One region of the Shewanella dokdonensis genome, then DNA from elsewhere that is predicted to be linked to it. Evidence: predicted binding sites of a transcription regulator. Region 1 holds the regulator's gene; the other holds the start of a gene.
What was found. Region 1 encodes MetJ, which represses methionine synthesis genes. Its sites were predicted from a motif close to TAGACGTCTAGACGTCTA; they were not measured.

Region 1 (15,901 bases):
GATAACAAACACGTTATCGCCAGGTGTCAGGTTAGCGTAGGGATGGCTCGGTTCCACCCATTGCAGTGCCACTTCAGCGTTGGCGCCCTGCTCGGTGCGTTCCAATGCCGCCACATAACGCAGCACCTTGCCCTGCTCATTGGCCGCTGCATACTGCTGTGCCAGTTCGCTATCCAGCTCAGGTAGCCGTTGCAGGAAATCCGCGGTTGAAATCTCGGCCAGATGTGCGGGCACCAATGAACTGAGGCGGATATCTTCCAGCTCCAGTTCCAGGCCGATTTCCCGAGCCAAAATTAACAGCTTGCGCTGCATATCGCGGCCAGAAAGATCATCGCGAGGGTCTGGTTCGGTAATACCCAGCGCTTTGGCTTCTAACACCAGTTCCGAGAATGGTCGCACCCCATCGTAGTTTTCAAACAACCAGCAGAGTGTGCCGGAAAAGATCCCGCCCACTGCCTGCACCTGATCGCCGCTATTATGCAGATCATTGAGCGCATGCTGCACCGGCAAGCCAGCGCCGCAACTGGCATTGTAGCGCCAGAACAAACGGCGATTTCCCAACATCTGCTTCAGTTCACGATAGAAGGCCAATGGCCCAGAACCGGCCAGTTTGTTAGCGCTGACCATGTGAATTCCGTGAGCAAAAACTCCGGGTACTGCAAGGTCAAACTAGCGCTGGCGCTGATGTCGAGTGCAATCAATTCATCACATGAAAGCGCATCCGCTTGTTCAAACAGATGCTCGTATTGCCACGGTGTGGCTTCTGCCTCAAAGCGTGCCTGCCAATCGGTGACTGCGATACCCGCATTGCAAAACAGAGCTTTGCTGGAGCTAGCCAATCCCACTAGCGCCACATCGGCTTCCAACTGGCGGTTGAGTTGCGCGGCAGATTTGCCAAACAATGTCACCCAGGCTTCACCAATATTACCAACGCCCAGCAAAATGATGCCGACACGTTTGCGCGGGCCCGCACAGCGACGATGGACTTTCTGGGTCAGCAAGGCCACCTGTTGTAGTGGCACTAAGGTCACCAGACTTAAAGCATCCTGATACAAAGGCCGGGCTTCGCGGCTCAGCAACCGTGCAAAACTGCGCCGATATTGTGCTGCTGCGGCACTCACTAGCGCCACCAACCCAAAACCGGTATGGCTTTCAATATCGCTGATCCCTAGCGTGTCAGTGAGTTGCTGTAACAAGGCCAACAGCTGTTTACGGGATTCCAGTGTGTATGCCAATTCATGTTTCTGTTTACCCAACGACCAATGTGCTAAGGGTTGCAACCCGGCATGTTCTAACGCTTCGGCCAGTGTTTCCCATGAGGATTGCAGTTGCAGCGTAACCGTCAGCACTTCATCGAGGCTAGTCACAACCGGTGCGCTGGCAACATCGTTGTGCGGCGCCACCAGCGTAAAATCGGTTTGCGGCGCATAACTGGAACGCACCGCCAAACTCACTTGCGTGTTATACAGCGGTTGCAAGGTGCGGGAATGCAATACCGGGGAACCTAGCCGTGCCAACCGATCAGCCTCTGCCAGCGACATGCTTTGCAGTAATCTGGCGTCCTGAATTTTGTTAGGATCGGCGTTAAACACCCCTTCAACGTCAGTCCAAATTGTTACCCGATCAATGTCGGCCAGACTGGCAATCAAGGTGGCACTGAAGTCAGAACCATTACGCCCCAGCAGTAACATCTCTCCGGCCGGATTGGCGCAGATAAAACCGGTGACCACCAGCCGTTCATCGGGGTGTTGTTGCAGCATTTGCTGCACCTTGGCGCGGGATTCTTCGACACGGATTTTCGGCACGGCGGCTTCATCGGCAACCAGCAGACCGCGCGCATCAATGTTGCTGGCGGCCACGCCAGATTCGCGTAACAATGCCGCCATCAGCCGGGCTGACCAACGCTCACCAAAACCCACCACTTGGTTGCACTGATAGTCGCTACGTATATCCAGCGCCAGCAGACTCATCAGCGTGGCGCGATCATTGGCTAAGCGTTCCCGCAACTGCCTTGCCTGTGAGTTACTCAATAACTGCTCAATCAGGTTTTGCTGATAGCTCATCAGCACCTGCAATTCTTCCTGCCACAGTTGGCCTTGCTCACGCAGTGCCAGCAGTTTGTACAGGAAGTTAGTGGTTTTGCCTGCGGCAGAAACCACTATCAGATCATCAGGCCGCCCGTGGGTCAGCAGGATGTGGGCCACCCGCCGGTAACAGTCAGGATCGGCAAGACTACTACCACCAAATTTATGTAAGTGACTACGTGCCATCAATCAATGCTCCCCAACTCAACAAGCGGCAACTGCGGCTAAACCCGCAGCAATGTCGTCCAACAGATCCTGCGGATCTTCAATGCCAACAGACAAGCGAATAAGTGTATCTTTAATACCCGCTTCGGCGCGAGCAGCGGGCTCCATCGCCCGGTGAGTCATGGTGGCGGGCACGGCGACCAGGCTCTCCACACCGCCGAGGCTTTCTGCCACAGAAAAATAGTGTAAAGCACCGAGAAATGCGGTGACTTCAGCATCGCCACCTATCAGTTCAAAACTGACCATGGAACCAAATCCCTGCTGTTGTTTGGCCGCAATTGCATGACCAGGATGCTCTGGTAATCCCGGATAATACACCTGCTGCACCTGGGCACTGTGTTGCAACAGTTCGACGATTTTAGCGGCATTACTCTGGTGCTGCTGAATACGTAATGCCAGTGTCCGTAAACCGCGCAACGTCAGATAACTGTCAAAAGCACCACCGGTTAGCCCTAGCGTATTAGACCACCAGTGCAGCTGTTCAGCCAGCGCTGGATCTTTGGCGATTACCGCACCACCGATGACGTCACTATGACCATTGATATATTTGGTGGTGGAGTGCACCACAATATCGGCCCCCAACTGTAATGGCTGCTGCAGCGCGGGTGACAGGAAAGTATTATCGGCCACCAGCAGCGCGCCCACTTTTTTACAGGTTGCGGCCACGGCGGCTATATCAATGACGCGCAGCAAAGGATTTGATGGAGTTTCAAGCCACACCATTTTAGGTTTACGGGCAAGCGCCTGCTGCAATGCTTCGGTGTCGGTTTGATCTACCACAGCCAACTGGAACTGGCCTTTTTCGCCAGATTGGTAAACAGTCGATAACAACCACCGTAACAGTCGTGAGGCACCACCAGCAGGTCGTCTGGCCCCAACAGGCTGACCACCAAAGTCACGGCTGCCATGCCGCTGGCAGTGATCACCGCTGGGCACCCTTGTTCCAGCTCACCAATGGCATTGCCGAGAATATTGCGGGTGGGATTACCGGAACGGCTGTAATCAAACTGCCGTGGCTGCTTATGGCCGTCAAAAGCATAGTTGGTCGAAAGATAGATGGGCGGAACCACTGCACCATGCTGGCTATCGGACTCAATACCCTGACGGACAGCGATAGTGGCCATTTTCCGTACTGTCATTTTCGACTCCTTAAATTCTTTTCGAGAAACACCATAAAGATGTCTGGATGGCTAAATTCTACCAAGTCACCCTTTGGCGTCAATAGGCATAAAGACGTTTAGACGTCCAAATGTATAGAATTCCGTTTTTGTGATACAGTATTATGGCTCTGTATTTGACTGTAGGGTGTAAGAGTTTAAAATCGGCAGCGAATTAGCGACATAGCAGGTGCAACATGACTGAATGGAATGGCGAGTACATCAGCCCTTACGCTGAACACGGGAAGAAAAACGAACAAGTAAAAAAAATCACTGTGTCTATTCCGTTAAAAGTACTGAAAGTGCTAACGGATGAGCGCACTCGTCGCCAGGTCAATAACCTGCGCCATGCCACTAACAGTGAACTGCTTTGTGAAGCATTTCTACATGCTTACACAGGGCAGCCATTACCCAATGATGTCGATCTGTCCAAGGATCAACCAGACAGCATCCCGTCAGAAGCGAAAAAGATGATGGAAGAGATGGGTATTGAATGGGAAGAAATGGAGTAAATGTATTGCGCCCCCAAGCTTATCCACTTTGTTAACTGCCGCAGACGTTCCGGCAATCCCCCGCAGTTATGTGGTCGTTGATTGATCCTGTTACCTTATTGCTGGCATCGCTGATTATTGTCATCGGTGCCGTCACCCAAAGCTTGCTAGGCTTCGGTCTGGCAGTAGTTTCTACCCCGCTGCTTTATATTGTTGACCCAGAACTGGTGCCCGTGCCGGTGATTATGCTCAGTTTTTCCATTGCTCTGCTGACGCTACTGCGTGAACGCGGCAATTTGGAACTGGGCGGATTACAGTACGCGCTGGCTGGCCGGATCCCCGGCAGCTTGTTAGGGGTCTCTTTGCTATTGGCACCTCGCGCGGTGCTTGGCTTGATTATTGCGGCCATTGTTGGCGCGGCAGTAGTGATGAGCCTGAAAAATTCAGCGTGGCGGTCACTCGCCGCAACTTGTTTATTGCCGGGGCTTTTTCAGGCGTTTTCGGCACGGTCGCCGGTATAGGCGGCCCACCAATGGCGTTACTGCTCACCGGGCGTGAAGCTGGGAAATTTCGCGCGGCATTGTCGGCCTTCTTTATGGTCAGTACCTGTATCAGTCTGCTGGTTCTGACGTTCTCCGGTATGGTCAGTTGGCGTGATCTGCTGCTATCAATGTTGCTATTACCAGCGGTAGTGCTCGGGTTTATCGCCTCAGGCATCTTGTTACCCCGAGTAGATAAACGCCGCACCCGTTTGCTGACATTAGCGCTGTGTGGCGCCAGCGCGTTACTGCTGGCACTCAAATCCCTGTGGGCGTTGCTATCCTAACAACGCCCATAGAGCAGCAGTTTTAGAAGTGATACGAGGTCTGTAACGCGCCGCCGATAGCGTTATCGCTGCCAAACATCCCGGTCAGATCTAATCTAAAGAACTTGCCGATAGCGATACCCGTTCCCACTGAATAGATATCGGTGGTGACATCGTTGAGGTCCTGCCGATAACCGAGCCGCACAGCCAACCAGTCAGTAGCCTTGACTTCACCACCAACACGCCAATATTTCGGTCCTTCCAGCTCGGCAAACTTGTTGTTTTCCGTCAAGTCGATATCGCTGGTCAAGGTCACGGCCCGCCATTCATAAGCGACACCTGCGGTTACCATGGGTTTGATCTGGTAAGTGAGTTGCCGACCTTCCGAAACCATGGTTTGCAGATCTTGCTTCACTAGATTACGACCGCTGAGTCCCAAAGTCAGCCCCGGCATGGGTTGCAACGCGACCCCAACATCCAGGTTAAAACCTGTGTCATCGTTACGATAATCGTCACTGTCGAAATCATTGACATCAAAATTGTTGGCAGACACCGCATAATTGAACGTATCCAGCCGCTGCAATTTAGGAGTAATCCCAACGGTGAGCGGCATATCTGCCACAGTGAAGCCACTGCTCAACGCCACCCCAACATCAGAAACCGCCCCGGCAATCACGCGCCCTTGAGACGACAAGTCATCCAGCGACGGCGGATTTAACGGATCCAATGTACTCAGTAACGACAGATCGGACTCACTGATATCGGCCAACGCAAAGCCATCGAGATAACTCTTGGCGATGATAGCAACCGACAAGCGCTTACTAGAGGGCAGGACCACGGCAAGCCCCAAACCAGCACTGGCGTAAGCGCTATTGCCGACTAATGACTGTAGGTTTCCCAAGAGCTGATCGCGATAATGGATCATTCCCTCAACATCGCGGTTATCTATCGCCAGTTCCAAAGCATCATAGTTATCTTGCACATCATCAAACTTGTCGACCATTTTGTCTTTATCAGCACCGTCTGCGCCTAAGGTTGGCAACAGCAGACTGACGTCATCGCTTTGGCGCTCCGTTAGGCTCAGTAATGCCGGGTTGATAAAGCCCGCTACCATTCTGTCGCCTGCCGCCACACCAGCACCACCCATAGCATCGGTTCTGGCTTCATACACATCTTGTCCGGCCCATAATGGCCCACAACTCAATGTCGTGGCGCATAGTAACGCCAGTGTCTTCAGTTTCATCCCGTCTCTCCCCAGCCGCTGTTTGTTCAATTAAAGATAGTTGTTACCCAATGACTCTTCAGAAAAAGCGACATAAAAAAGCCCTCACTGAAGCGAGGGCTTTGATTTTCATCACATAAATGATTTAGCCAAGGTAACTTTGACCGGCATACAGGATGAAGTGTCTTAGTGCCAGCACCCCGGTTAGGCTACACAGCGCCCCTAACAACATCACGCCTTTGCCATGACGTTGCGGTGCCGGTAACAGCAATGATAACAGCGGAACCCCAAAACCAACCGCTACTACTAGCGTCCAGAATACTGCCGCCCAAGTGCCAGTTGTCAGCGATGCCAACGCCAGCGCTGCGGCGCCACCCTTGAAGTACAGGCCACAAAACAGCATAAACAGGAACAGAATCTCAATGCCAACAACGGGCAGTTCAATCCCATGCAGGCGACCAAGCTCATGATCATGCGCCGGGGTTTTGAACAACAGCAATGCAACGACAGCATTGGCGGCCGCACCAGCAGAAATCCCTGACACCAAGAACAGCGCTGGCAAAATTGCAGTATTGAGCATCGGATAGATATTCATCGCTGAGATCAAGAAACCAGTGTAAGCACCCACGATCACCGCCAGCGCAAACAACAAGGTTTCAATTGGTTTTCTGAGACCATTCAGTACATCGGCCAGCCCCTGAAGGAAACCTAAACCGATAGCTGCCAGTTGCCCACGGAATACCACCAACGCATAGAGGAAGCTCAATGGAATAAAGACCAGTAGCGCCAGCACCCCGATAGACATCACCGAAGTGAAGTTATAGTGGATAAGAATCAACCAGAAATGGAACGGCCGGGTCAGGTCAAAGACCAGACATAGCATCCCCAGACAGATAGCCACGGGTGCAATGAGTGCGGCGGCCTTGAGGATGGGACTCTCCTCACGGTCACCCTTGACCCAGCGCATCACAATGGCGATCAGTAAACTGCCTGCAGAAAGCCCGGCCAGAAACAGGTATACGGCAATCACCCAATGCCAGGTCACAGGATTGTACTGTGACATATCACCCCAGATATTGTTCATGCTTCAATCCCTCCTTTGCGGGCAGGAATACGGTAAACCCTTGGTTGCGTACCAAGATGGACTTTTTCGCGGTAAGTTGGCGCGCTGTTCAGCAGTTGGCTCACTTCACTATGAGGATCATTGGCATCGCCAAACACCAGTGCATTAGTGGGGCACACGGTGACACAGGCCGGTTGTTCGCCGCGCGCTAGCCGGGTATCGGCACAGAAATTACATTTTTCAGCGGTGTGGCTGAGCGGATTGATAAAGCGCACTTTGTAAGGGCAGGCAGCGATACAATACTGGCAGCCAACGCACTTATCTTGTTTAATCGACACGATACCATCGGCAGTGACATATGCCGCCCCAGTGGGGCACACCTTAACGCAAGGCGCGTCTTCACATTGCTGACAAGACACCCGGTTATATTTGAAATGCAATAAAGGCACGTCACCGAATGGGCCTTCGACCCTAACTTGCAGACGGGTGACGCCTTCTGGCACTTGGTTTTCACTGCGGCAGGCAACATTGCACGCCTGACAGCCGATGCACTTGTTTTCATCATGCACCATGACATATCTTTTGCTCATCGTCGGCCTCCCGTTATGCCTTTTCCAATTTCACACCAGTAGTGTGTACGCACATACCACAGACAGGTGCCGTTGCATGTGGCAGCAGATTGCCACAATGCAGCCCCTTACCGCTGGCACGGGTCAGTTCCTTGTTTTTGGAACCAAAGCCCATGTAAGCAAATACGGTGTCTGGGCGAATGCCCTTGGTGACCAGCGCATGGCCGATTTCGCTGCCAACACTGGAAGTTAGACGGATATTGTCACCACTATTGATGCCATGTTTGGCCGCAGTATCTGGATGGATCCACACGGCGTTATCTGACATAAGATTGGCAAGCATAGGCACATTGTGAGTGGCACCATTGGTATGCACAGCCACCTTGCCCTGAATGAAGTACAGCTCATCGGGCTGCTTCAATTTAACATCGTGGTAAGCGATAAGGCCGCGCCCTGGCGCCATCGCTTCCACTTCGGCGGAGTAAAGCTCAATTTTGCCGCTCGGGGTTTTGAATTTTACGGCACTGCCATAAGTACCGTCTTCATCGGCCACCCGAGCGCCAGGATAGGCCGTCACAAAGTCAGCCACCATCTGCGGTTCACGCAACATCAGTGGCTTACCGTAGCTGACATAGCCTTTAGTTTTGATGAGTTTCAGCAGCGCATCATCTTTGTTGACCTGAGCCAACTGCAAGGTTTGGATATTGTCCCACGGATAGTAGGCTTGTAAGCCCAGCTTAATGCCTAATTCACGGAAGATCTGCCAAGCGGGTTTAGCCTCGCCAATCACATCAACCACCTGTTGGCGCACGTAGTAACCGGGGTTTTTGCCTGACTTATCGGCAATCTCCTCATCCCGTTCCAGATAGGTGCATTCCGGCAGGATATAATCGGCAAACGCCGCGGTTTCACTGACATACAGATCGCAGCAAACGACCAGTTCCATCTTCTGCAGCGCCTGTTCCACCTTGCTGCGGTCTGTCACAGTCTGCATCGGGTTGGTACGGGTCATCACCCAGCCATGAATCGGATAAGGTTTGCCGCTTTCTACGGTATCAATAATCGATTGGTAAACGCCGCCCATCTTCCAAGTCAGTGCGTATTGTTCGTCCAGTTGATCGATACGTTTGGCTTCAGGTTTAGGAATTTTCACGCCTGGATTTGCCAGTGACGGCGCAACCTCAGCCCCGGCGAATTTGTTGTAGCTGCTAGCCTTTTTGCCAGTGTACAACCCCCTTTGCGCTCAAAATTGCCAATCAGCACGTTAGCGGCATAAATTGCCCGGCGCAGCTCAAACTCTTCTGGGGTAAAGGTGCTGCGATGACCAAAATCGACCACTGCGTGTGGCGCCGCTTTCGCCAGTTCATGGGCAATCCGGCGGATATCCTTGGCACATCAGAAAGTTGCTGCGCCCATTCTGGCGTGTATCCAGCCACCTGTGCGGCAAACTGCTCAAAACCGTCCACATAGCGTTCAACAAACGCCTTGTCATAGAGATTATCAGCAATCAACACTTGGCTGATCGCCAGCGCCACTGCAACGTCACTTCCAGGGCGAACCGGATACCATTCATCAGCTTTTGAGGCTACCACTGAAAAACGCGGATCAAACACCACCAATTTGGCATGTTTGTCCATCTGCGCCTTCATCAGCGCCCGCGTTTCGGACATGTTGATCCCCTCATAGAGGTTATGACCGAAGTTGATGATGAACTTACTGTTGCTTAAATCGCGTTTGAGCTTAGTGCCATAGATAGCATGAGCGGCGACTTCATAACCACCAGGGCAAGTGGACAGATGGGTAAATGTATTCGGGCTGCCAAAAGCGTTCGCCATATTGAAGATATGGGTGTGTTCTGAACCAGACTTGGAAGAAAACACCACGGTTTCTGGGCCATATTTGTTTTTCAGTTCGTTCAGTTTGGTGGCAATTTCGCTGTAGGCATCTTCCCAACTGATGGTTTGCCATTTGCCTTCACCACGCTCACCCACGCGTTTCATCGGCTTAACAATACGCTGTGGGTCATATAGCAAGCTGTGGCCAGCACCACCGCGGGCGCAGACTTTACCGCCGAAGGCTTTGGCTTCAGCGTTCCCCTGGATGAATACCGTTTTACCATCCACTACTCGAGCAGAAATGGGGCAGCGGGTGGAACACATTTCACAGATACTGGGTACCGCTTCGGCGCTGCCACTCAGTGCGGGCGCACCGACAGCGGCAATGGAGCCGGGGATCACACCGGTCAAGGCACAGGATGCACCTGTGGCACCGGCACCTTTAAGGAAAGCCCGTCGATCAAGCTTTATCATGGTTAACCTCCATCATCTTCCACGGAAGACGAATAGTTCTCTCGGAATCGTTTTTACTCAGACGCATTACACGGGTTGTATTGCAACTGCATCTGCGCGGATTTCGAGTAGATTGTTAATCCATGAATATTATGTGGGTATTGTGGTAAACCACAATGTGCCGGTGGATGTGATCCAAGGCATAAGAAGTTCGGCTTTATGCCCTCAATATGTGAACGGAATTACATTCTATTTACGCATTAACTAAAGCGTAAAATAGTTATTTAGCTGTCTACAAAATAGCTAATATTAACTTTTGTTAACTTCGTCACCCCGATAAAAATGTGATATCACTTGCAATATCTATTTTCTATAATTTAATAAATTAAAACATATCATATTGATTTGTTTAAATATTATATATTAGAAATATTGTTTAATTAGATTTTTTCAATGATATTTTTTTCAATTAGAAAAATTCATGAAAGTGATCACCGTCAAATCCTCATATTTATCCCTCTGCTAAATTGTTAACCGAAATAAAACAACAGCAACATCCGTAAAGGAATGATGCATTAATTCGCAACATGAGGACTTTGATGATGAAAACCACAATCCAGCTCGGTGTATTACTGCTGGCCACAGTGCTGGCGGCAGGTGCCAACGCTGCCGATGGCGGCAATCCCAAGAAAGGCAAACATCTGTACAAGAAAGAGTGCAAAGTCTGCCACAGTAAAAGCGATGCTGCCGGAGAACTGACTCCTATGAGCAAGACCATGGCGCAATGGGATCGTTTCTTCGATAAAGACAAGCATAAAGCTAAACCAGAAGTGTTCCAGAAACTGAGTGAGCAGGATCTGAAAGATATTCAGCAATTCCTGTATGACCATGCAGCGGATTCTGCGCAGCCCCAAACCTGCGGCTAATCCCGGCACCTAAGCCCAAAACCATCCGACAAACTGACAGCAACACGATGGAGCATGCTCCAGGGCCTGTTGCTGCCTGAAAAAGACCGGGGCTTCCGGTCAGGAGATAAAATATGCGCACGTTAGTCGCAATTGTTGTCGCCCAGGCTTTAGGACTTGCCGCCATGGCTAGCCCTGCTGTTTATGCCGCAGAAGTAACTGATAACGCCAAGATTGCTGAGCTGAAACAGCAACTGGCGGAGATTACCGAAGAGTTAGAGAGCCTCAACTCCCGGGTCAATAAAACCGAACGCCACGCTGCCCTTGACCGCATCACTTTTACCGGTGATTTTCGTGTTAGAGCCCATTCACTGCACTATCAGGATGTCACCTGGAATCCAGCAATATTGATGAATTTCAGTGACTTTGGCGCCCGCGCTATGGCTGGAGAATATGGCGATCCTGCCAACGTCAATTCACCATTAGGGAAAATGATGGCCGCCAATCCGGCACTGGCAACTGCCTTCCAGAGTGGTCAATTGAGCGGCATCATGCCTTATGTGCTGGCCGCCAAGAGTCGGCAGGATATCGATAACGATATTTACTATAACACCCGCTTGCGGCTGAACATGAAAGCCCAAGTATGGGACAACGTAGACTTTGCTGGCCGTCTCAGCATGTACAAAAACTGGGGCGATTCTACCGGAGTGCAGGTGTTCGATTCCTGGCGCGCATTCACCATGGATGGCACCGACTCGTCGAATACCTCAGGTGACTGGCTGCGGGTAGAACGCGCCTATTTTGACTGGCGTAACATTGGTGGTTCCGAGTTTTATCTGTCCATTGGCCGTCGGCCTTCCACCTATGGCCCGCCCAGCCATTACCGTGAAAACGAACTGCGTGGCGGCACACCGTCTGGGCATCTGGTTAACTTCAACTTTGATGGCATGACTATCGGTTACAAACTCGGTGAATTGACCGGGGTTGAAGGTCAAGTCGTGCGTTTCTGTTATGGTCAAGGCTTTGAATCACAGTGGGGCAATGGTGAGCTGTTTGGTGACACCATTACCAAAGATACCCACTTGGGTGGCTTTAACATTGATGCCATTAACGATGGCAATCACTTCCTGCAATTTACCCTGTTCGCGGCCAAAGATATCAATGACGGTTTCAAAGGCACTATGGCCTTTCCTAACCAGTTGGCCTCTATCTTTGCACCGACCATGTATCAAGATCTGCAGAAGTTTGACAACTTCAATTTCGTCACGCGCGTCCAACCTAGCGGAGTGATCGGTGATATGTATCTGGGTGGCGTAGGTTACTCCTACGAAACCGATGATGAGATGAAGTTCTTCGCCTCATTCGGTTGGACCCGTACCGTTGGTAATGGCTATGCTGGCATGTTCGGCGGCTTGTTGTCCGATGCGGTATTTACCGCCGAACTGAACAATGATGGCAGCGAAATCATCATGTCACCATCCACCGCTGACAGTAACGAAAATCACGATGGCTACGGCATTTATGTGGGCATGCAGATCCCCGCGCCATACGGTAAATTTGGGCTGGAATACAACTACGGCTCCAAATACTGGACACCATTTACCCAAGCACAGGATGACCCAATCGGCAGCAAACTGGCCACTCGCGGTCATGTGGTTGAAGGGTATTACATCTTTGATGTTAACCCCCATATGTTCATCAAGCTGGCGGGGCTTTACTACGACTATGAATACACCGGCAGTGGCACTCCTGTAGGTGCGCCACAGAAAGTCAGTGATGTGCTTAATGGCACCGCTTATTCACTGTTACCCGTGATTGACACCGCGTTTGATGTCAACGCGTCGCTGACCGTTAACTTCTAACCCCATACAACAGCCCCGGGCAACCGGGGCAGGAGACACACTTATGAGATCACTTGCGTTACTCCTGTTGCTGGCGGCCGGAAGTGCCAGTGCGTCAGCGCCACACCAAGAGGTACTAAAAGGGCCCTATGCCAACGGCCCAGAAGTCACCAAAGCCTGTCTGCAATGTCATGAAAAGGAAGCAAAAGATGTGATGAAAAGCTCTCACTGGACTTGGGAGCTGCAACAGCAATTACCGGGCCGCAGCGTAATACGTGGCAAGAAAAACGCGATTAACAACTTCTGTGTATCTATTGCGGGCAACCAACCCCGTTGCACAGTCTGTCACGCAGGTTATGGCTGGAAAGACAACAGCTTTGATTTCACTGACGAAACCAAAGTGGACTGTCTGGCCTGCCATGACACCACCGGCACCTATACCAAAACCGTTGCGGGTGAAGTGTTTGAAAATGTCGACTTGGTAAAAGTGGCACAAAATGTTGGTAAGCCGGTACGTGATAACTGCGGTTCCTGCCATTTCTACGGCGGTGGAGGTGATGCAGTAAAACACGGCGATCTGGATTCTTCCATGGCCTACCCAGACAAAAATCTGGACGTACACATGGATGCCGATGGTAACGACTTCCAGTGCCAGGATTGCCACCACACCAAAGACCACGATATCAGCGGCAATGCCATGGGCGTATCGCCTGGCGGTGAAGATCATATCGGCTGTACTAACTGTCACGATGCCGCGCCACACGCTAATAAGCGCTTGAACGCCCATACCGCTACGGTTTCCTGTCAGACCTGCCATATTCCGTTCTATGCCCGCCAAGAAGCCACCAAACTGACTTGGGACTGGTCAACTGCGGGTGAAGACAGAGAAGACGCAGTGGATGAATACGGCCGTCATACTTACCTCAAGAAAAAGGCTCGTTCACTTGGGGCAAGATGGTGAAACCCAGCTACGCCTGGTACAACGGCAAGGCAGATGCCTATATGGCCGGAGACAAGATGGACCCAAGTAAAGTCACTAAACTGGCTTATCCACTGGGCGATATCAAAGATGCAAAAGCCAAGATCTATCCGTTCAAGGTATTTACCGGTAAGCAGATCTACGACAAGAAGAACCATATCTTCCTCAATCCGAAAACTTACGGTAAAGGCGGTTACTGGAGTGACTTCGATTGGGATAAAGCCGTACGCTTGGGTATGGCAGAAAGCGACCCGATGAAGGCAGTAGGGGCGACATATAGTGGCGAATATGGTTTTGCGGCAACCGAGATGTGGTGGCGCATCAACCATATGGTGTCACCTAAAGCACAAGCGCTCAAATGCGCCGATTGCCACAGTGCTAATGGTCGTCTGGACTGGAAAGCACTGGGTTATCAAGGTGATCCGATGAAAGTGAAAGGTATATTGCATAGCAAATAAAGCGTAACAAACGTTCCTTGTTTGGTCGGACATGATAAGTGCTCCCGACTAGGACCAGTTCCAATCCCTGCTCAGGAACTGGTCCACCTTTCCAGACAATAAGACCAAACCTTCAGCCAAACTGTCCCAGCGCAGCTAAACTCAAAGCGTAAATGCCAGAAAATTCCGGAATCTACGGCATTAACACCGCTAAAAAACTGGCACTGTTATTGCGGTTATTGTGGCATCTGTTACAACGGCAACCTATATGACTCCATCCAGTCCTGTTTCTGTCAACTTCAACCGCACACTAGGGGAATTCAGTGGCGCGTTTGCCGATCTGGGCACCTTTCTGCCGTTAGTGCTGGGGCTGATTGCCCTAAACCAGTTTTCACCCCAAGGGATCTTTTTCGGCTTCGGTATTTTTGCGCTGGCTGTAGCGCTGTTCTACCGGCGCCCAATCCCAATCCAACCGATGAAAGTGATCTCGGCGCTGGTGATTGCTCAAGGGCTGACACCGGGGATCATGCAGGCCAGCGGCATCTTGATGGGCGCAATTCTATTGTTGTTAGCCTACAGTGGTGCCATTACCTGGCTATCTCGGCAGATTTCCCAGGCCATCAGCGTAGGGATCCAGTTTGCCATCGGCATCCAACTGCTGTTGATGGGCGGTAAGATGATGGCGGTTACGCCCCTCATAGGTTTTGGCGCATTTGCGTTGATTTTCCTGTGCCGTTTTATGCCGCTGCGTTATGTCTCCATGCCGCTGGTATTGGTTGCCGGAATGTGGTGGCAATATCAGCATGGCGGCGATGTAGCCAGTTTTCACTTTAATCAGACTCCGTGGCAACTCCACTGGCCGTTAGCCGCAGAGTGGTCGCAAGCTCTCACGTTGCTGGTACTCCCACAGTTGGCGATGACACTGACCAATGCGGTGATTGCCACATCAGCCGTGGCTAAGGAAAAATTCCCTGAAGAAGCCGAGCGCTTCACGCCCAAAGCCTTTGCCACCAGTTCTGGGCTGGCCAATCTGTTGTTGGCACCATTAGGCGCCATTGCCATGTGTCACGGTGCGGGAGGTTTGGCCGTGCAATATCATTTTGGCGCACGGCGGATGTGGGCACCGTTAATCTTTGGCCTCAGTTGTGTCGCGATTGCCCTGAGCTGGGGCGAGTCTGTCGCTTGGCTACTGAGTCTGATCCCGATGGCAATTCTTGGCAGTTTGCTGTCGATTGCTGGCTTGCAATTGGCTTGGTCAAAACGGCTACTGGATGGTCGGCCATTCTGCATGGCGGTCATCGCTGCCACGGCCATTGTCAGCTTGACGGTTAATCCGGCCGCCGGACTACTGGCTGGCCTGATAGTGGAATTTTGTCGCAGCCGCTGGGAACTGATCCAAACTATCCGCTAATGGTTAGTTGCGCTGGTATGGCAGCCACAACCGCGCCCGGCATCCTTGGCGGTCAAGACGGTTTTCCAGTTGCAGTATCCCTTGGTGTTCGGTCATGACTTCTCGGCAGATAGCGAGCCCCAAGCCAAGGCCATGTTCCTTGGTGGTGGCAAAAGATTCCATTAACTGGCTAACCGGCGCCGTTAAGCCACTGCCAGTATCTTTCACTTCCAACAATAACCAAGGCTGCTGCAATGCCTGCTCCCGCTCGCTCGGAAATGCCTGATAATCGATGCTAATGTGTAGCTGCCGCTCGCGGCTATTTTCCATGGCGTCCAAGGCATTTTTCAGCAGATTCACCAGCACCTGACTCAGTCCGACGCTATCACCCAATATGGCTTGCTCATCGCCGTTGATGTGCAGTTGCATTGCGACTTGCTGCTGC
Region 2 (15,901 bases), 1.0 Mb from region 1:
CTGATATTTAATGTTTTATAAGTATCTCGGAGAAGGTGGGTTTTGAAGTAATACACAAAATTCTAATGAAGTGTGATTCGCGTCACGATTAGGCGGCAAAAACCATATTTGTGAGGTTAGCGCTGCTGAAATGCCGTTCGAGAATCATTTGGATGGTTTATCTGATGGAACAGCATCGGATAGAAATTTACAAATTTACTAACGCTATCCTACTCACCATCGGGTCGTTTTAATGGGGATTGAAACGGGCAGATGGAATACCATGTAAGGAGTCACAAATGATAGTTGGAGAGGTTGTTGAGCTATCGCGCTTCCAGTTTGCGCTGACAGCCATGTATCACTTCTTGTTTGTTCCCCTCACTCTGGGTATGACCTTCCTGCTGGCTATTATGGAATCACTTTATGTGATGACTAATAAGCAGGTTTATAAGGACATGACCAAGTTCTGGGGTAAATTGTTCGGTATCAACTTTGCGCTGGGGGTGGCTACCGGTTTGACGATGGAGTTCCAGTTCGGAACCAACTGGTCATATTATTCCCATTATGTAGGGGATATTTTTGGTGCGCCGCTGGCCATTGAAGGTTTGATGGCATTTTTCCTTGAGTCCACTTTTGTGGGGATGTTCTTCTTCGGCTGGGATCGCATGTCTAAGCGCCAGCACCTTGCTGCAACTTGGTTGACGGCATTGGGAACAAACCTGTCAGCCTTGTGGATCTTAGTGGCAAACGGTTGGATGCAGAATCCGGTGGGTTCAGTGTTCAACTATGAAACCATGCGTATGGAGATGACCAGCTTCGCCGAGGTGTTGTTTAACCCGGTCGCTCAGGTGAAATTTGTTCACACTGTGGCTTCTGGCTACGTTGCGGGTTCTATGTTTGTGCTGGCGATCAGTGCTTACTACATCCTGAAAAAACGTGATCTGCCATTTGCTCGACGTTCATTCGCTATTGCTGCCAGCTTCGGTATGGCATCAATTCTATCGGTAATCGTGCTGGGTGATGAATCTGGCTACCGTATGGGCGAAGTACAGCGTGTTAAATTAGCCGCCGTAGAAGCTGAATGGCATACCGAACCAGCACCTGCATCATTCACTGCATTTGGTTACCCAAATCAGAATGAGATGGAAACCGACTTCGCTATCAAGATCCCTTATGCAATGGGCATCATTGCTACCCGTTCTTTTGACGAACAGGTCACTGGTATTCACGACTTGGTGAAAGAACATGAAGCCCGCATCCGTAATGGTATGCAAGCTTATGCACTGTTGGAAAAACTGCGTACGGCTAAGAAAGATCCTAGCATAGTCGTTGACGCCGCTGACAAGGCCGCTTTTGAAGAGAAGAAAGTGGATCTGGGCTATGGGCTGCTATTGAAGCCATACACAGATAAAGTGGTCGATGCTACCGACGAAATGGTGAAGCAGGCTGCTAAGGATTCTATTCCTAATGTGGCACCACTGTTCTACAGCTTCCGTCTGATGGTTGCTCTCGGTGTTATCATGTTGCTGGTATTCGCCGCAGCATTCTGGCAGAGCACTCGTCATCAGATAGAAGAAAAGCCTTGGGTACTTAAAGCCGCCTTCTACAGTTTGCCATTGCCGTGGATTGCTATCGAATGTGGTTGGTTTGTGGCCGAATATGGCCGTCAACCTTGGACTATCTCTGAAGTTCTGCCAACTTATATGTCTGCGTCAACTCTGAGTGTTGGTGATCTGTGGTTCAGTATTATTACTGCTACCTTGATCTACTCCGTGCTGTTGGTTATCGAGCTGTTCTTGATGATTAAGTTTGCACGTCGTGGCCCCAGCAGTCTGAAGACAGGCCGTTATCATTTTGAAAAATTGGAAGCCTGAGCAGAGGGATTAGACCATGTTTGATTACGAAATATTGAGATTTATCTGGTGGGCACTGGTAGGTGTTCTGCTGATTGGTTTCGCGGTAACAGACGGTTTTGACATGGGGGTTGGTGCCTTATTGCCATTTGTTGGCAAAGACGACACTGATCGCCGTGTGATGATCAATACCGTGGCTCCACACTGGGATGGTAACCAGGTATGGCTTATCACTGCCGGTGGGGCACTGTTTGCTTCCTGGCCAACCGTATATGCGGTTTCCTTCTCAGGATTCTACGTGGCGATGATTTTGGTGTTGGCGGCGTTGTGGCTGCGTCCGGTAGGGTTTGACTATCGTTCCAAGATTGAGGATCCAAAGTGGCGTAAAACCTGGGATTGGTGCTTGTTTATCGGTGGTTTTATTCCGCCACTGGTCATCGGTGTGGCTTTCGGTAACTTACTGCAAGGTGTGCCTTTCCACTTCGACGAATACCTGCGTCCTTACTATGGAACAAGTGACAGTAACTGGATCCTCAACCTGCTGTATCTGTTAAATCCTTATGGTTTGCTGGCGGGATTAATCAGTGCTGCCATGTTCATGAATCAGGGCGCTTGCTGGTTACAGATGAAGACTGAAGGTGAACTGCGTAACCGTGTGGCTGGCGCAGCGCAGATCCTGTCATTGGCTATTCTGGTGCTGTTTGCCATTGCCGGTGTATGGTTGGCTTATGGTATTGATGGCTATGTCATCAAGTCTGCACTGGATACCCACGCGGCTTCTGACCCTACCAATAAACAGGTTGCGGTTGAGGCTGGTGCTTGGTTGGCAAACTACAGCAAGTACCCATTAACTGTGATATTCCCTGTTCTGGGCCTGGTGTCGCCGCTGCTGGTAGTTGTTACCAGTCGTATGGGGCGTTCAGGGTTCGCGTTCCTGTTTAGTTCATTGACTATTGCGGGTGTGATCCTGACTTGTGGTGTGTCTATGTTCCCATTTGTGATGCCTTCTTCACTGGATCCGAGTGTGAGCCTGACAATGTGGGATGCTACTGCTAGTCACCTGACTCTGACTGTGATGACTTGGGTTGCGATCATCTTTGTGCCAACGGTACTGGGATACACTCTGTACACATACTACAAAATGTATGGACGTATCGGTCGCCAGCATATTGAATCCAACAGTACTTCACTTTACTAAGGAGCAGCAAGTATGTGGTATTTCACTTGGGTATTAGGTTTATTGCTGGCTTGTTCCTTCGGTATTATCAATGCACTCTGGTTGGAAAATACAGAGAACATGGATAGAGACGACGTAGAATAAGTGTAGCTAGTAACTGAAACATAAAGGCCCCTGAAGTATATGCTTTGGGGGCTTTTTATTTACCTCCTTTCCTAGAGCTGCAAGCCGAGGCAGACCTGTATCGACCAGGGTAATTAGCGGGCCCCCATGTGTGTGCGTACCGGCGGGTAAGCTAGGCAAGTACTGCATCTGCCCTTAATGCATTTCTGGGGGTATTTCTCAGCACGTTTTTTGCCAGACGCGTGGGTACTGCTTGGTAATTCTGCAACGTGATGCGTGAGGTCATGCTTGATACTTTGTGATTACTGTATTTTTATAATATTCTAAATAATTTAAATTATTCAGCATAATAATCTAATTTTCTACATTTGCCGTAGGCGGGTAATCATCAGATTTAGATGATTTAGCACAATTTCATGCAGGGTAAAATCTCATCACCATTGCCGTTCTAAATGCTAACTATCGCACAGTTTAAAACCTGCAAAAAATATGTATCTTATTGATTATGTGATCAATTGTTCAATCGTGTCGTGAGTTTGATGGACATTCTTGAAAGTTTGATTTAAATCAATGTTACGTGCGTTATGAGGTGGCAGGGTAGGTGCGGTTGTTATAAAAATCACGAAAATTGATGCGGTATCAAGTCGCTATGGAGTGAGTAAATGAAAAAGAATATCCTGTCAGGATTGATAGTTGCTGCACTGTTTTCTGCTGCTGCACCGGCAATGGCGCATCAGGCTGGGGACATTATTGTTCGCGCCGGTGCCGTGGTGGTAGCTCCAAACGAATCAAGTGACGATGTATTGGGCTTTGGGGAGTTCAATGTAGACAATGACACTCAGTTGGGGCTGAATTTTGCTTATATGCTGACTGATAATGTTGGTATTGAACTACTTGCTGCCACCCCATTTAGCCACGATGTTAAGTTAAACGGTGTTGGCACTATTGCGGATACCAAGCAATTACCTCCAACGCTGGTTGCTCAGTATTATTTTGGTAATGCTCAGTCTAAGTTGCGTCCTTATGTCGGTGCTGGTGTGAATTACACTATGTTCTTTGATAATGACTTCAACCAAGGTGCCAAAGATTTAGGATTGGATAATCTTAGTATGAGTAATTCTTGGGGACTTGCCGCTCAAGTGGGTCTGGATTATCAGATCAACAAAGATTGGCTGGTTAATGCTTCTGTTTGGTATGCCAAGATCAATACTGATGTAAAATTCACCATGGATGATACTAACTACAAAATCGATACTGACATTGACCCATGGGTTTATATGATCAGTGTTGGTTACGTATTCTAATAGCCTGTTGGGGGCGACTAAAAAAGGCGCATTTAGCGCCTTTTTTATGTTTGATAGGTTTGTTACTCAATGGCTGCGGGCTCTTTCGCGTTTTTCTTTTTCCAGTGACGGGTGTTGTAGATATATTCGGGCAGTAGCAGGGTAAGCCAAGCAACTAGACGCCAGCGCTTAGTGACATAGACCCGGCGCTTCCCTTTCATCAGGGCACTCACTACCTGGCGGGCAACTTCATCTACCGGGGACAACCATATACGGCTGTGTTGTAGCGCCGCTTTATCCAGCAATCCCAACTGAATATCTGTGATAGTAATGGGTAACTTCAGTCGCTGCGCATGCATTGACAGCCCTTCCAAGTAATTTTGCGCAAAGGCTTTAGCGGCGTGAAATGCCACGCTTGGCCCGCCGCGCAGTCCGGCGATAGAGTTTATTGCCGCAATTTGACCGAGCCCTTGCTCGCGAAATAAACGGAAAGCCGTGTTACAAATGGCGGCAAAGCCACGAACATCCACATCGATGATTTCCTGCTCCAGCGCCCAAGGTAAGTCGGGATGATAAGAATTCAGTCCGGTATTAACCAATAGCAGACGTACCTCATTCATCTCTTGCCAGACACGTTCTAACTGCGGAATGAGTTGTTGTGGATCTTCAATACACAGATCATAAACTTTCGCAGCGGATGGTAATTCGGCAGCAAATTCGCGGAGACTCTCCGCATCATGCGCCAGCAATGCCAATTCGATTCCTTGTGAGGATAACTGCCTCGCAATCTCCTTGCTTAGCATTGAACTGGCACCAACAATAATGGCGGAGGTCTTGGACATAATGGCACTCTACAGCTGAAATTGGGTCTTATAATAGGTGGATAGTCGTCCCTTCTCAAGAATTAGTCATGGAAGTATAGACATCCAGAAGTCTTTATGTATGATCACGGTTATCTCTCTGTGGTATTAAAGTCTGCTGCGGCTACTAACCGCTCATGGCGACACAGATGCTCTGCGATAACCGGAGAACCCTGTTCTCCACCAAATATAAAGAGGCGGATGATGCCCGTAAGAATTCCCGATAATTTACCTGCGGCCGATGTGCTTGAATCTGAAAACATCTTTGTGATGTCTGAAAGCCGGGCAGCGATGCAGGATATTCGGCCGATGAAAGTGCTGATCCTCAATCTGATGCCTAACAAGATTGAAACAGAAACGCAGTTGTTGCGTCTTTTGAGTAATACACCATTACAGGTGGATATCGATTTATTGCGGATCCACGACAAAGAATCCAAGCATACGCCGTTGGATCATCTGAATACCTTTTATCGGGATTTTGATGAAGTGCGGGAGCGTAACTTTGACGGTCTGATCATTACTGGTGCACCTTTAGGTAAGCTGGATTTTGAAGAGGTGACTTACTGGGATCACATTAAAGAGGTGATCGACTGGTCGCAGACACATGTGACGTCGGTACTGTTTTTGTGCTGGGCCGCTCATGCGGGTTTGTTTCATCTTTATGGGTTAAAGCGTGAGATCCTTAATAACAAATGCTCTGGAGTGTTTGAACATACGCGCGTGAAGGCTCATATCCCTTTGCTGCGTGGCTTTGATGACGTATTTTACGCCCCTCATTCTCGCTATGCACAAATGAACGTTGCCGAGCTAAAGGCACATCCGCAGTTGCAAGTATTGGCAGAATCAACAGAGGCTGGTGCTTATCTGGTGATCAGTAAAGACCATCGAAATCTATTTGTCACTGGGCATCCTGAATATCGAAAGGGGACTTTGCGTGACGAGTATTTCAGAGATCTTGCCGCCGGTATCGCACCACAAATTCCGAAGAATTACTTTCGTAACGATGACCCTAATGCTGAGCCGGTAGCTCGTTGGTTTGGTCATGGCAATCTGCTGATCAGTAATTGGCTCAATTATTACGTATATCAGCTCACCCCCTATGATCTTAGCGATCTCAGTGCCAAAACCCCTTGGGAACAAGCGAATACAAAAGTACTAACAGGCCACCGTTAAGGTGGCTTGTTAGTATTCTATCCTAGCAGTTTGCCCATCAGCTTTAATCTCCTGTCTCCGCTTGCCGTTGTTCGCAAATTTTTCAGCGTGACCTAATATTAGACCAATGACTAGTTGCTTTACGTTCGCGTAAACGTAATTCTTATGGCGTCGCTTAACGATAAAGGCTTCTTTTGGGGAGAAGACCATAACAATCAAGGGGGCGAAGATGGGCGTAACAATCACTGATGATGTAGTGATCGTCGCCGCAAGGCGGACACCGATGGGCGGATTTTTGGGGAGTCTGGCATCGGTGGCCGCCCCACAGTTAGCGGCTACTGTGATCAGGGAGCTATTACACAGTACACAGTTGCCAGCCGCGCGAGTGAGTGAGGTATTACTGGGTTGTGTGTTGCCAGCGGGTACTGGTCAGGCACCTGCGCGTCAGGCCGCTTTGGGGAGCGGTTTGCCGGTATCAGTAGGGGCCACCACTGTTAATAAAGTCTGTGGTTCAGGCATGAAAGCCGTCATGCTGGCGCACGATATGCTCCGGGCTGAAACGGCTGAGGTCGTTATTGCCGGGGGAATGGAAAGCATGAGCCGGGCGCCTTATCTGCTGGATAAAGCACGCACTGGGCAGCGCATGGGACATGGGCGACTGGTGGACCATATGTTTATTGACGGCCTAGAAGACGCCTATACCGGTGGCTCTATGGGCAGTTTTGCACAAAAAACAGCGGATGAATTTGGGCTTAGTCGTGCGGATATGGATGCTTGGGCCATGACATCACTTGAGCGGGCCAATGTGGCTATCGCTAGTGGTGCGTTTACCGCAGAAGTTGTTACCGTTACAGTCAATGATCGGCGGGGTGATTATCAGATTGATACAGACGAACAGCCGGGTAAGGCGAAGCCAGAAAAATTCCCACCTTAAAACCTGCTTTTGCGCAGGATGGCACCATTACCGCGGCCAATTCCAGTTCGATTTCAGATGGCGCCGCCGCGTTGATGCTGATGCGTCGCTCCTTGGCGCAATCGCTGGATTTACCTGTCTTAGCCGTCATCAAGGGGCATGCTAGTCATGCTCAGGCACCGGCTCAATTTACCACGGCACCTATCGGTGCGATGAATAAACTGCTGCAACAACTCCATTGGTCGATTGCCGATGTGGATCTGTTCGAAATCAACGAGGCTTTTGCCATGGTGACCATGCTGGCTATCGATCAGTTGGAACTGGATCTCGCGAAAGTGAACGTGAATGGCGGCGCTTGTGCGCTGGGTCATCCCATTGGTTGCTCAGGCGCCCGCATTCTGGTGACCCTTATTCATGCACTGAAGCAACGCAGTCTTAAACGCGGAATTGCCACTTTGTGTATCGGCGGCGGTGAAGCAACGGCTATTGCTGTTGAGATATAACCCGGCGCTTTCAACAGGACTCATGTTTATGACAACGCTTATAAAACATTTCATCGCTGGCGAATTCACTGCCGGTGACGGTGCTCGTAGTATCAGTGTGACCAATCCTGCGGATAATCAGCCAATTGCGCAGGTTAAGTGTGCTACGCCAGCCGAGATTGAACTGGCGGTTAGCAGCGCGGCGCAAGCATTTAAGTCGTGGCGTAAGGTGGCGGTGCCAGAACGGGCACGGCTGATGTTGCGTTATCAGCACCTGCTTAAACAACACCATGATGAACTGGCAACCATTCTTGCTAAAGAAACCGGCAAAACCTTTGCTGATGCTCGCGGCGATGTGTGGCGTGGCATTGAAGTGGTGGAACACGCTTGTAATATTCCTTCGTTATTGATGGGCGAAACGGTCGAGAACGTAGCGAACGGTATCGATACCTACAGCATGATCCAGCCATTAGGTGTTTGTACGGGGATTACACCATTCAATTTCCCGGCGATGATCCCGCTGTGGATGTTTCCGTTAGCCATTGCCTGCGGTAATACCTTCATTCTGAAACCGTCGGAACAGGATCCGATGACCGCGCAGCGCCTCGCCGAACTGTTTGCCCAAGCTGGCGCCCCCAAAGGCATATTGCAGCTGCTGCATGGTGACCGTGAAGTCGTCGATGCCTTGCTGTGTCATCCACAGATTAAGGCAATTTCTTTTGTCGGCTCGGTTGCGGTTGGGCGTCATGTTTATCAAACCGGTACGCAGCATCTAAAACGCGTACAAGCCTTTGCTGGTGCCAAAAATCATTGCGTGATCATGCCAGATGCCAATAAACAACAGGTGATTAATCAACTGGTAGGCGCCGCGGTTGGCGCCGCAGGGCAACGCTGTATGGCTATCTCGGTGGCCGTGTTTGTCGGTGACGCAAAAGCTTGGTTACCGGAATTACGAGAGGCTATGGCTAACGTCCGCCCTGGGCTGTGGAATGATGCGGAGGCGGGATTTGGGCCGCTCATCAGCCCTCAGGCTAAACAACGGGTGTTGGGGCTGATTGCGAAGGGAAAAGCAGAAGGGGCGGCGTGCCTACTGGATGGTTCTGACGTCAGTGTCAGCGGTTATGAAACCGGCAACTGGGTCGGCTCCACCTTATTTAGCGGTGTCACAGAAGAGATGAGCTTATACCGCGAGGAAATTTTTGGCCCGGTATTAAGCTGTATGGAAGTCGACTCGTTGGCGCAGGCAATAGCGTTGGTGAATCGTAATCCTTACGGCAACGGTACTTCGCTGTTTACTGCCAGCGGCGCGGCAGCACGGCAATTCCAACATGAAGTAGAAGTAGGACAAGTGGGGATCAATATTCCTATTCCCGTACCTTTGCCGTTTTTCTCTTTCACCGGTTGGAAAGGCAGCTTCTACGGTGACCAGCATGCCTATGGCAAACAGGCGGTGCGTTTTTATACCGAGACCAAAACCATCACCAGCCGTTGGTTTGACGATGATATTGCATCTGCACCCAATATGACCATCAATTTGCGTTGATGCGTTCTTCGCAGCAATTATCTTGGCAACAGGTGGTGATGATTTTACCGCCGGGAGTATCTGATGGATTTTAATCTGAATGAAGATCAGCGCCAATTTGTTGAACTGGCGCGCCAGTTTGCCGTTGATGAACTGGCACCACATGCGGCGCAATGGGATGCAGAACATTACTTTCCCAAAGCGGTTATTCAGCGCGCGGGTGAATTGGGTTTTGCGGTTTATATGCCGCAGAGGATTGTGGTGGCCTGGGATTATCACGGCTGGATGCTGCGTTGATTTTTGAACAGTTGGCACAGGGCTGTACCACAACTACCGCCATGATCACTATCCATAACATGGCCACCTGGATGTTGTGTCGTTGGGGCAGCGACGAGCTGAAAAGTGCCTGGGCTGAAACGCTTACCTCGGGGCAGAAACTGGCATCTTATTGTCTGACAGAGCCTGGTGCCGGTAGTGATGCTGCTTCTCTGACCACCAGGGCTATCCGCGATGGTGAGGAATATCTGCTCAATGGCACTAAATGTTTTATTTCTGGGGCTGGCGCCACTGAATTGCTGATAGTGATGGCGCGTACAGGTGCTGCGGGCGCGAAAGGTATCTCAGCATTTGCCGTGCCAGCAACTGCGCAAGGTGTTAGCTATGGTAAGGCGGAAGCTAAGTTAGGTTGGCATGCTCAGCCAACGCGGCAGGTCAGTTTTGACCAAGTTCGGATCCCAGCGAGTTATCGCTTAGGGGAAGAGGGGCAAGGCTTCAGCATGGCGATGAAAGGGCTTGATGGCGGACGCATCAACATTGCCGCATGCTCGCTGGGAACGGCGCAGGCAGCATTGCAGCAGGCGCTCAACTATATGCACCAACGTCAGCAGTTTGGTAAGCCGTTAGCCGCTTTTCAGGCGTTACAATTTAAACTCGCCGATATGGCCACCGAGCTAGTCGCTGCGCGGCAGATGATGTACCTCGCCGCCAGCAAACTGGATGAACAGGCCGCAGAGGCAACGTCGTACTGCGCCATGGCAAAACGTTTTGCTACGGATGCCGGTTTCGCTATCTGTGATAGTGCCTTGCAGATCCACGGTGGCTACGGCTATATCCGTGAATATCCGTTAGAGCGGTATTTCCGTGATGTGCGGGTACACCAGATCCTCGAAGGTACCAATGAAATCATGCGCCTCATCATTGCCCGGCGATTGCTGGAGCAAGACAGTGCCTTGGTACAATAACCGGAGCGCTTATGTCACCGTTAATTGTGGAAACTATCGGCCACAGTGCCGTCATCACCATGAATCATCCTCCGGCAAACACCTGGACTTTGGCCAGCTTGCAATTGCTACGGGATACCATTGACAAGTTAAACCAAGATCGGCACATCCGTGCTTTAGTGATCACCGGCGCTGGCGCTAAGTTTTCTCTGCCGGTGCCGATCTCAACCAGTTTGCTGCGGCTGATAAAGGCCATGCCGCCACTGTGGCTGCGGCATTCGGGGCGGCGTTTGAAATGCTGAGCGCGTTTCGCGGCGTATCCATTGCTGCAATCAATGGTTACGCCATGGGCGGCGGGTTGGAAGTGGCACTGGCTTGTGATATCCGTCTTGCCGAAGAACAGGCACAACTAGCGCTGCCAGAAGCGAGTGTCGGCTTGTTACCTTGCGCAGGTGGCACCCAGAATCTGACCGCATTGGTAGGCGAAGGCTGGGCGAAACGGATGATCCTCTGCGGTGAACGGTTGAATGCTGCAACAGCATTGACAATCGGCTTGGTGGAAGAGGTGGTGGCGACCGGGACGGTATTGCAGCATGCGCTGGCATTAGCCGCTAAAGTCGCCAACCAGAGTCCGGCTAGCGTCCGCGCTTGTAAACAACTGATCCAATCCGGCCGCAATATGCCGCGTAATCAAGCGCTGCCAATGGAGCGTGAGTTGTTTGTCGCGTTGTTCGATACCGAGGATCAACAAGAAGGTGTCAAGGCGTTCTTAGAAAAGCGCTCGGCACATTGGCGTAATGCGTAAGGAGGATATCTGTGGAACAGGTGCTATTTAAAACCCTGGAAAGTGTCAGCGGTAAACATATTGGTGTGGCGACACTGAATGCAGAAAAATCACTTAATGCACTGAATTTGCAGATGGTGCGAATGCTGGCAAAACAGTTGCAACGCTGGCAACAGGATCCTCAGATTGCCGCTGTGGTGTTGGATGCTAACGGTGATAAGGCCTTTTGCGCTGGCGGTGATGTTCGCGCGCTGTATCAGGCGCAGCGACATAATCCCGGTAGTTTCACGCATGAAGCCCGATTATTTTTTGAAGAAGAATATCGCTTGGACTATCTGCTCCACACCTTCGGTAAGCCTGTATTACTGTGGGGCGATGGCATAGTGATGGGCGGCGGACTCGGCTTGATGATGGGCGCCAGTCACCGCATTGTGACCGAGCGCTCCCGCATTGCTATGCCGGAAGTCACTATTGGCCTGTATCCCGATGTCGGGGGCAGTTATTTCTTGGGGCGATTACCGGGTAAAACCGGGCTGTTTCTTGGACTAACCGCTTACAACCTTAACGCCGCAGACGCGCGCTATTGCGGCTTCGCCAACCATTTTTTAGCGGCGGCAGACAAACAGCGTTTGCTTGATGCTATGAGCACGCTCAGTTGGGGTGACAACCACACGCTTAACCACCAGAAGTTGCATGATTTACTGACCATGCTCGCAGCCAATTGTAGTGAGCATCCCGGTAGCAGTCGACTCAAGGCGCAACAACTGGTGATTGACCAATTGATGTCGGGAACGCTCGCAGAGGTGCTGCAAAAGATGCAAAACCTGACATCAGAACCGTCTTGGTTACAGCAAGCGCGTGACACTATGCTGCAAGGCAGTCCTCTGAGTTGGGCCCTGGCGTGGCAACAAGCACGCTTAGGCAACTCTATGAAATTGGCCGATTGTTTCCGTATGGAATTGGGCTGGAGTCTTAACTGCTGTGCTATTGGGGATTTCTGCGAGGGCGTCAGAGCGTTGTTAGTGGATAAGGACCATGCCCCACAATGGCGTTATGGCATCGGCCGTTTGCCACCACTGGAAGCCGTAGAAGCATTATTGGCTAATCCGTTCCCTCATGAGCATCCGCTTGCCGACCTTTGAGCAACCTATTGAAACAGGAGTGCGCAATATGAGTACAGTAGCATTTATTGGCTTGGGAAATATGGGGCTGCCGATGGCAGTCAATCTGCTACATAAAGGCTTTAAGGTACGCGCCTTTGATCTGGTCAGCGAGGCGGTTGCCGCTATTGCGGGCAAAGGCGCCACAGCTTGCCATAGCGCCATTGATGCCGCTACTGGTGCCGATGTCGTGGTGTCTATGCTCCCCGCTGGCAAACATACCCGAGCCTTATACCTTGGCGATAATGATAGCAAAGGGCTGTTGCAGACAGTTGCTGAAGCCACACTATTGATTGATTGCTCAACGATTGATGCCGCTACCGCTAAAGAGGTGTCACTGGTGGCAGAGAATAAAGGGTTTGATTTTGTCGATGCCCCGGTATCGGGAGGAACGGCTGGTGCTACGGCGGCGACATTGACCTTTATTTGTGGTGGTAACGTCACTGCGGTGGCTCGTGCCAAACCGGTTCTCAGTGCCATGGGCAGTAATATTTTTCATGCAGGTGGCCCTGGTAGTGGGCAATTAGCTAAGATCTGCAACAATATGCTGCTGGCCGTATTGATGGTTGGCACCAGTGAAGCGCTCAGCATGGGCATAGATAACGGTTTGGATCCTAAAGTGCTGTCAGATATCATGAAGCTCAGCAGCGGTGGTAACTGGACGCTGGAAAAGTACAATCCCTGTCCTGGGGTGATGCCAGACGTTCCTGCATCTAAAGGCTACCAAGGCGGTTTTATGGTGGAGCTGATGCTCAAGGATCTCGGCTTAAGTCAGGAGACGGCGCTGAAGAGTTTATCCAGCACCCCCATGGGTGCCTTAGCCAGAGCCTTGTTTGTGTCCCACGCCCGCAACGGTAATGGTCGCCGCGATTTTTCCAGTATATTTGAGCAGTTCAGTAAGCAAAAAACATAATTACAAAGGAATTTGCAATGGAGATTAAAGGTAAGGTGGTGGCGATTACTGGCGGTGCCGGTGGTTTGGGGTTCGCTATGGCGCAACAACTGGCGGCGGTGGGCGCTAGACTCGCGCTGATCGACCTTGACCAACAGAAACTGGAACATGCCTGTGCGCTGTTGGGCGATACAGAAGTGCAAGGCTACGCGGTGGATATCACCGACGAAGAAGATGTGATAGCCACTTTCGGTTTTATTCTGGAAGACTTTGGACAACTCAACGTCTTGGTCAATAACGCCGGTATTTTACTCGATGGCATGTTGCTGAAAGCGAAAGAAGGACAAGTGACCGAACGCATGTCGCTTGAACAGTTCCAGGCGGTGATCAATGTTAACCTCAGTGGCAGCTTTTTGTGTGGTCGCGAAGCCGCCGCGGCAATGATCGAGTCGGGGCAGACTGGTATTATCATCAACATCTCTAGCTTGGCCCGCCACGGCAATATTGGGCAAAGTAATTATGCGGCTTCCAAGGCCGGGGTTGCCTCACTGGCGGTCGGCTGGGCCAAAGAGCTGGCACGTTATCAGATCCGCGCCGTTGCAATTGCGCCGGGGGTGATTGCCACCGACATGACCGCCGCCATGAAACCTGAAGCGTTGGCGCGGTTAGAAAAGGCGGTCCCCGTTGGCCGGCTTGGACAGGCCGATGAAGTTGCCGCTACGGTAAAATTTGTCATTGAAAATGATTATATTAACGGCCGGATCATTGAAGTTGATGGTGGTTTATCGCTGTAGTCGTTAGCCGCTGACGCCAGTCAAAATCCTGACTATTCCCATTCGTGACAGAATGTTCTAACGTGGGGAGTAATCAGGATTTTTTATTGTCTGAGCAGTGTGCTGAACACTATGCGCCAGCGATGAAAGTTGACATACACCCCATGAGACTGAACAATTCGCGCTGATGATGAGAAAGGTGACTAGAGGTTAAGCTGTTTCATGCACTGGCTGGAAACTGGATTGAAGCGCATCATGCTGGTGCTGGGGTGCCTAGGTGTTGTCGTGATATATGGTGGATTTTTTATCTGTTATTTAGCGGCCGTTCCACCGCGCCTATTAATTGGTTTTACTTGATTTCTCCCTGGTTGTGCGTGTTCTTTGGCCTGTCGAAGAACCAGCAGCAACGGGTGTTACAGTGGTTTCTTGATAAATTTAACAGCAAACACTAAAAAGCCCGCGAGCAGCGGAAAATATATTGAGGGAAAGGCAATGATTACCGTGGGTGCTATGGTGAGGAGACTAGGTCTGGCCGCGCTCGTTGTGTTGCAGGTTGCTTGCAACCCGCAACCGCCAGCAGAAGCAACCACAACAGAGGGAAAACCTACAGTGCAAACATCCGCCTACGGTACCTGGGAATCACCGTTAAGTGCCGAAGATGTATTCGGTCAGGCCGTCGCCATTGGTCAACTACAGAGCGTTGATGGTGGCATCTATTTCAGTGTTTCTGATCCCTCACAGGGCGGACAACTGGGAATAAAAAAATTAGCATTCGATGGTCAGGTAACCGAAGTGGTTCCGGCGACTTTCGGGGTCGGTAGTCGCGTACATGAGTATGGCGGCGCACCTTATCTGGCGATTGGAAACAGCGTTTTTGTCACCCGTATGGCAGATCAGCTATTTTATCGAATTGCTCCCAATCAAGAGCCCGTGGCTCTGACGCCGTCAGGCACCCGTCATGCTGACTGTATTTCGTACTCGAAAGGCTCGCGTATCATCTGCGTTCGAGAAGATCACCGAGTTGCAGGCGAAGCTAAAGCGAGTCTGGTTACCATCAATCTGAATTTTGCGGGCGAGGGCGATACCTTTGTTGATGGTCATGACTTTTTCAGCTCTCCGGCGATCAATGAAGACAACTCGCAGCTGGCCTGGATTGCCTGGGATCACCCCAACATGCCTTGGGATAATACCCAATTATGGGTGGGCGATCTTAATCGCAAGGGCCAGATAACAAATGTGCGCCAAATGGCGACCGCCCATAAAGGCGCAGTGATGCAGCCACTTTATGCCCCTGACGGACAACTCTATTTTATTGCCGATTATGATAACTGGTGGAACCTGTATCGGTTAAAGGCTGATGGCAGTATTGAACAAGTGACTAAGCTGCAAGGGGAAATAGGCAAACCAGCCTGGGGCTTTGGCGAGCATGCCTATGCTTTTGAAAATGCCCATAGCGTTGTGTTTGCCTATCATCAGAATGGCAATGTCCACCTGATGCGCCAAGATGTGAATAGTGGTGTGAGTGAAGAGCTGGCGACAGATTTTGCCGATGTGAGGCAACTGATCAGTGCCGATAACGGCGTATATTTTGTCGGCGCTAAAGCGACCCCTGAACGCGGCATCTACAAGGTCTCTGGTCGTGGAACTGAGCTGGTATATGCGCCGCCTATCAAAGGGTTAGAACCAGATTATATCTCTAAACCGGTGGCGCTAAGTTTTGACACCAGT

Region 2: metA (homoserine O-acetyltransferase MetA) is a predicted target of MetJ. The motif match lies at 5,327-5,344, and genes of this name have one in related genera.

What each region holds. Positions count from the first base shown of each region.
Region 1 is NZ_CP074572.1:2,380,400-2,396,300, reverse strand. Features, by position in the region: partial or broken gene KHX94_RS11480 (bifunctional aspartate kinase/homoserine dehydrogenase II) at 1-2,270, opposite strand, end outside; partial or broken gene metB (cystathionine gamma-synthase) at 2,289-3,448, opposite strand; gene metJ (met regulon transcriptional regulator MetJ) at 3,664-3,978, shown strand; partial or broken gene KHX94_RS11465 (sulfite exporter TauE/SafE family protein) at 4,047-4,783, shown strand; gene KHX94_RS11460 (conjugal transfer protein TraF) at 4,806-6,005, opposite strand; gene nrfD (NrfD/PsrC family molybdoenzyme membrane anchor subunit) at 6,130-7,068, opposite strand; gene KHX94_RS11450 (4Fe-4S dicluster domain-containing protein) at 7,065-7,637, opposite strand; partial or broken gene phsA (thiosulfate reductase PhsA) at 7,651-9,925, opposite strand; gene KHX94_RS11440 (c-type cytochrome) at 10,504-10,830, shown strand; gene KHX94_RS11435 (DUF3373 domain-containing protein) at 10,944-12,671, shown strand; partial or broken gene KHX94_RS11430 (tetrathionate reductase family octaheme c-type cytochrome) at 12,715-14,087, shown strand; gene KHX94_RS11425 (putative sulfate/molybdate transporter) at 14,335-15,477, shown strand; partial or broken gene KHX94_RS21125 (sensor histidine kinase) at 15,481-15,901, opposite strand, start outside.
Region 2 is NZ_CP074572.1:3,410,628-3,426,528, forward strand. Features, by position in the region: gene KHX94_RS16435 (cytochrome ubiquinol oxidase subunit I) at 279-1,853, shown strand; gene cydB (cytochrome d ubiquinol oxidase subunit II) at 1,870-3,030, shown strand; gene cydX (cytochrome bd-I oxidase subunit CydX) at 3,043-3,153, shown strand; gene ompW (outer membrane protein OmpW) at 3,795-4,436, shown strand; gene KHX94_RS16455 (SDR family NAD(P)-dependent oxidoreductase) at 4,499-5,257, opposite strand; gene metA (homoserine O-acetyltransferase MetA) at 5,480-6,448, shown strand; partial or broken gene KHX94_RS16465 (thiolase family protein) at 6,657-7,843, shown strand; gene KHX94_RS16470 (CoA-acylating methylmalonate-semialdehyde dehydrogenase) at 7,872-9,365, shown strand; partial or broken gene KHX94_RS16475 (acyl-CoA dehydrogenase family protein) at 9,429-10,585, shown strand; partial or broken gene KHX94_RS16480 (enoyl-CoA hydratase) at 10,597-11,369, shown strand; gene KHX94_RS16485 (enoyl-CoA hydratase/isomerase family protein) at 11,375-12,490, shown strand; gene mmsB (3-hydroxyisobutyrate dehydrogenase) at 12,519-13,421, shown strand; gene KHX94_RS16495 (SDR family oxidoreductase) at 13,439-14,194, shown strand; partial or broken gene KHX94_RS20700 (hypothetical protein) at 14,396-14,625, shown strand; partial or broken gene KHX94_RS21875 (S9 family peptidase) at 14,684-15,901, shown strand, end outside.